One region of the Actinomadura sp. RB99 genome, then DNA from elsewhere that is predicted to be linked to it. Evidence: riboswitches for the same ligand, from Rfam matches in the RefSeq annotation. Region 1 holds a riboswitch; the other holds the start of a gene.

Region 1 (2,194 bases):
GGCGGGCTGGACGTCGCCGCCCGGTACGGCGACTTCGGGACCGGTGCGGACGCGGTGGCCCTCACCGATCCCGAGGCCTGGCGCATGATCACGATCCTGCGCGCGTCCTGATTCAGGGGGTGGGCGCCCACCCCGGCATCGGGTAGCCCGCCAGCATCTCGCGGACCTCGCCCGCGACCCGCTCGACGGCCGTCTCGTCCCCCCGGGCGGCGGCCCGCACGACCTCGTCGATCCAGGCCGCGATCCGCGGCATCCGCGCCTCGTCCAGCCCGCGGGTGGTGATCGCGCCGGTGCCGAGCCGCAGCCCCGACGGGTCGAACGGCTTGCGCGGGTCGAACGGGACCGCGTTGTAGTTCAGCTCGATGCCGGCGCGGTCCAGGGCCTGCGCGGCGGGCTTGCCCGCGACGCCCTTGTTCGTCAGGTCGATGAGGATCAGGTGGTTGTCGGTGCCGCCGGAGATCAGGTCGTAGCCGCGCTCCAGCAGCGCCCCCGCGAGCGCCTTCGCGTTCGCCACGACCTGGTGGGCGTACCGGGAGAAGTCCGGCGTCGCGGCCTCCTTCAGCGCGACGGCGATCGCGGCGGTGGTGTGGTTGTGCGGGCCGCCCTGCAGGCCGGGGAAGACGGCCTTGTCCACCGCCTTCGCGTGCTCGGCCGTCGACATGATCATCGCGCCGCGCGGGCCGCGCAGCGTCTTGTGCGTGGTCGTGGTGATCACGTCGGCGTGGCCCACCGGGGACGGGTGCGCGCCGCCGGCGACCAGGCCCGCGATGTGCGCGATGTCGGCGGCCAGCACCGCCCCGACCTCGCGGGCGATCTCGGCGAACGCCGGGAAGTCGATGGTGCGGGGCACCGCCGTCCCGCCGCACCAGATCAGCTTCGGCCGCTCCTTCAGCGCGAGGTCGCGGACCTCGTCCATGTCGACGCGGCCGGTGTCGGCGCGGACCTCGTACCGGACGGGCGTGAACCACCTGCCCGTCGCCGACACCGACCAGCCGTGCGTCAGGTGGCCGCCCATCGGCAGCGACAGGCCCATCACCGGGTCGCCGGGGTCGAGGAACGCCATGTAGACGGCGAGGTTCGCGGGCGAGCCGGAGTACGGCTGGACGTTGGCGTGCTCGACGCCGAACAGCTCCTCGGCCCGGGCGATGGCGGCCAGCTCGATCGGGTCGACGTTCTGCTGGCCCTCGTAGTACCGCTTGCCCGCGTACCCCTCGGAGTACTTGTTGGTCAGGACGGAGCCGGTGGCCTCCAGCACCGCCGGCGACACGTAGTTCTCCGAGGCGATCAGCCGGATCTTCTCGAACTGGCGGCGGGCCTCCGCCTCGACCAGCCCGGCGATCTCGGGATCCGCGGCCTGCAGATGGGGGACGGCGGGCTCGTGCACGACTACCTCCGCGCTGCTCGCGCCGGAACGCGCTGCGGGCGCCCCGGCCAGGGGACCCGTACACCCAGGCGCGCGGTGTGCGGACTAGTTTCGCTCCCCGGTGGTCGTCTCCACCTTGACTGCGCCAGTCGCGTTCGCCACATCATAGCGAGCCGCCTCCGGCCCCCGCCGCGTCCGGCGGGTCCGGCGGCTCCGCGCGGGGATCGACACCACGGCCAGCCCGCCGAGCAGCAGCACGGCCCCGGCCGCGACCCGCCCCGACATCCGCTCCCCCAGGACCGCCACGGCCAGGACGGCGGCCACCAGCGGCTCGGCGAGGCTCAGCGTCCCGGCCGTCGCGGCGCTCACCCGGTTCAGGCCCGTGACGAAGAACATGTACGCGGCGGCGGTCGCGGCGACGCCGAGCCACGCCACCAGGGCCGCCGACCGCGGCGCCGCGAGCGCGGGCAGGTCCGCGAGCGTCCAGGGCAGCAGCACCGACCCGCCGGCCAGCAGCGTCACCGACACCGCCGCCGCCATCCCGGTGGCGCCGCCGCCCGGCCCGCTCCGGCCGGTCAGGACCTTCGCCGACACCGTGTAGACGCCGAAGCACGTCCCGGCGACCAGGCTGAGCCCGACGCCGAGCAGGTCGACGCGGGCGTCGGGGCCCGGCGCCATCAGCAGCGCGACGCCGCCGATCGCACAGGCCGTCCCCGCCCACCAGCGCCCGCTGAGCCGCGTCCGGAGGACCAGCCTCTCGCACAGGCCCGTCGAGACGGGCGCGAGCCCGAACACCACGGCGGTCGCGACCGCGGCGCCCGTCCGGCCGAC
Region 2 (2,194 bases), on a different contig from region 1:
GCACAGGACGACGAACTTGCGGCGCCGCAGCAGCTCGACGACGATCCGGTCGATCTGCGGGTGCATGAGCGGCTCGCCGCCGGCGATCGACACCATCGGCGCGCCGCACTCCTCGACGGCGGCCACCGCCTGCTCCACCGGCATCCGCTGCTTGAGCAGCGACGCGGGCTGCTGGATCTTGCCGCAGCCGGCGCACTTGAGGTTGCAGGCGAACAGCGGTTCCAGCTCCATGATCATCGGGAACTTCGCGGTGCCGCGGATCCGCTGCCGCACCAGATGGGTCCCGATCTTGACCGCCAGCCGCATGGGCAGTCCCATGTGCGCCTCCCTGAGCCGCGGGTGTCGTCCGTGCGCCGGACCGTCCCGGCATCCGGACGATGCTCCATACAGCGAGTATGAAACATGGTGGCTGTACGTCAATATAGGTTCGCGGGTATGACGCCGTCCCGACGCGCCGAGCACGCCGCCGACACCCGCGCCGCCCTGCTGGCCGCCGCCCGCGCGCTGTTCGCCGAGCGCGGCTACGCCGCCACCGGCACCGAGGACGTCGTCGCCGCCGCCCGCGTCACCCGCGGCGCGCTCTACCACCACTTCCGCGACAAGGCCGCGCTGTTCGCCGCCGTGGTCGAGCAGGTCGGCGCGGAGCTGGCCGAGCGGCTGATCCGCCAGCAGCTCGACCGGCCCGCGGCGGGCGGCCCGCTGGCCCAGATCCGGGACGGCCTCGCCGCGTTCCTCGACACCTGCGTCGACAGCGACTTCCAGCGCCTCGTGCTCGTCGAGGGCCCCATCGTGCTCGGCGCCGACGCCTGGAACGACCTCGCGGAACGGCACGGCCTGCGGCTGCTCACCGAGTGGCTGGAGCGCGCGATGGACGCCGGCGAGCTCGACCGGCAGCCGCCGGGCGTGCTGGCCCGGCTGATCGTCGCGATGATCATCGAGGCGAGCCTCGTCATCGCGCGCGCCGCCGACCATGCCGCCGCGCGCGCCGAGGTCGGCGCCGTCCTCGACCGCACCCTCCGCGGCCTCCGGCCGGCCTGAGCGTGCCACCGGCCGGCCTGAGCGGGCCTCCGGCCGGGCTGACCACCGGGCGCCGCCTGCGGTTACAGTGTGGGCGGGCCGTGACTGGCGCCTAGGGTGGAGCACCACCGGGGAGCGGCCCGCCACCGCCGCCGTGCGCCTGGGCGATCCATGACGACGCCCGGGAGCGGTCGCCGATGCGGACACTTCTGATCGACAACTACGACTCGTTCACGTTCAACCTGTACCAGCTGCTGGGCGAGGTGAACGGGCGGCCGCCGACGGTCGTCCGCAACGACGCCGACTGGTCGGGGCTGTCCCCCGCCGACTTCGACAACGTGGTCATCTCCCCCGGGCCGGGACGTCCCGACCGCGACCGCGACATCGGCATCGGCGCCCGGGTGATCGACGAGTGGTCGCTGCCGCTGCTCGGGGTGTGCCTGGGGCACCAGGGCATCTGCCACCGGCTCGGCGGCAAGGTCGAGCACGCGCCGGAACCCGTGCACGGACAGGTCTCCCAGGTCGTCCACACCGGGGAGGGGCTCTTCGCGGGGCTGCCGTCGCCGCTGCCCGTCGTCCGGTACCACTCGCTGGCGGTCACGGCGCTGCCCGACGAGCTGGAGGCCGTCGCGTGGTCGGACGACGGCGTCCTGATGGGGGTGCGGCACCGGTCGGCGCCGATCTGGGGCATCCAGTTCCATCCCGAGTCCATCCGCACCGGTCACGGCCGCGAGCTGCTGGCCAACTTCCGCGACCTCACGCGCGCGCACCACGGCGCGGGGCCCTACCGGCTCCACGTCCACCGGCTGGCGGCGGCACCCGACCCCGAGGCGGCCTACCGGACGGTGTTCGCCGGACGTCCCGGCGCGTTCTGGCTGGACAGCGGCACGCACGCGGAGGGGACGTCGCGGTTCACGATGATGGGCGACGGCGACGGCCCGCTCGGCGAGCTGGTGACGTACCGGGTCGCGGAGCGGCGCGTCCGGGTGGACGGGCACGGCACCGTGTCGGAGCAGCCGGCCGGCTCGTTCTTCGACTACCTGGAACGGGAGGTGACCCGGCGGGCGCTGCCCGACGACGGCGATCTCCCGTTCGGGTTCCGCCTGGGCTACGTCGGCTACCTCGGGTACGAGCTGAAGGCCGAGACGGGCGGCACCGCCGCGCACGCCTCGCCCAC

Evidence for each region. Region 1 has a riboswitch for ZMP and ZTP ahead of glyA (serine hydroxymethyltransferase). Riboswitches for the same ligand answer to the same signal wherever they lie in the genome.
Region 2: linked by a shared signal. The riboswitch ahead of pabB (aminodeoxychorismate synthase component I) and the one ahead of glyA (serine hydroxymethyltransferase) in region 1 are both predicted to bind ZMP and ZTP.

The regions. Positions count from the first base shown of each region.
Region 1 covers NZ_JABMCA010000012.1:19,225-21,418, reverse strand. The annotation lists gene amrb99_RS13655 (methyltransferase domain-containing protein) at 1-111, shown strand, start outside; gene glyA (serine hydroxymethyltransferase) at 113-1,384, opposite strand; ZMP/ZTP riboswitch at 1,440-1,526, opposite strand; gene amrb99_RS50995 (hypothetical protein) at 1,746-1,964, shown strand.
Region 2 covers NZ_JABMCA010000001.1:269,967-272,160, forward strand. The annotation lists gene hpnH (adenosyl-hopene transferase HpnH) at 1-318, opposite strand, end outside; gene amrb99_RS01405 (TetR/AcrR family transcriptional regulator) at 436-1,038, shown strand; ZMP/ZTP riboswitch at 1,109-1,190, shown strand; gene pabB (aminodeoxychorismate synthase component I) at 1,215-2,194, shown strand, end outside.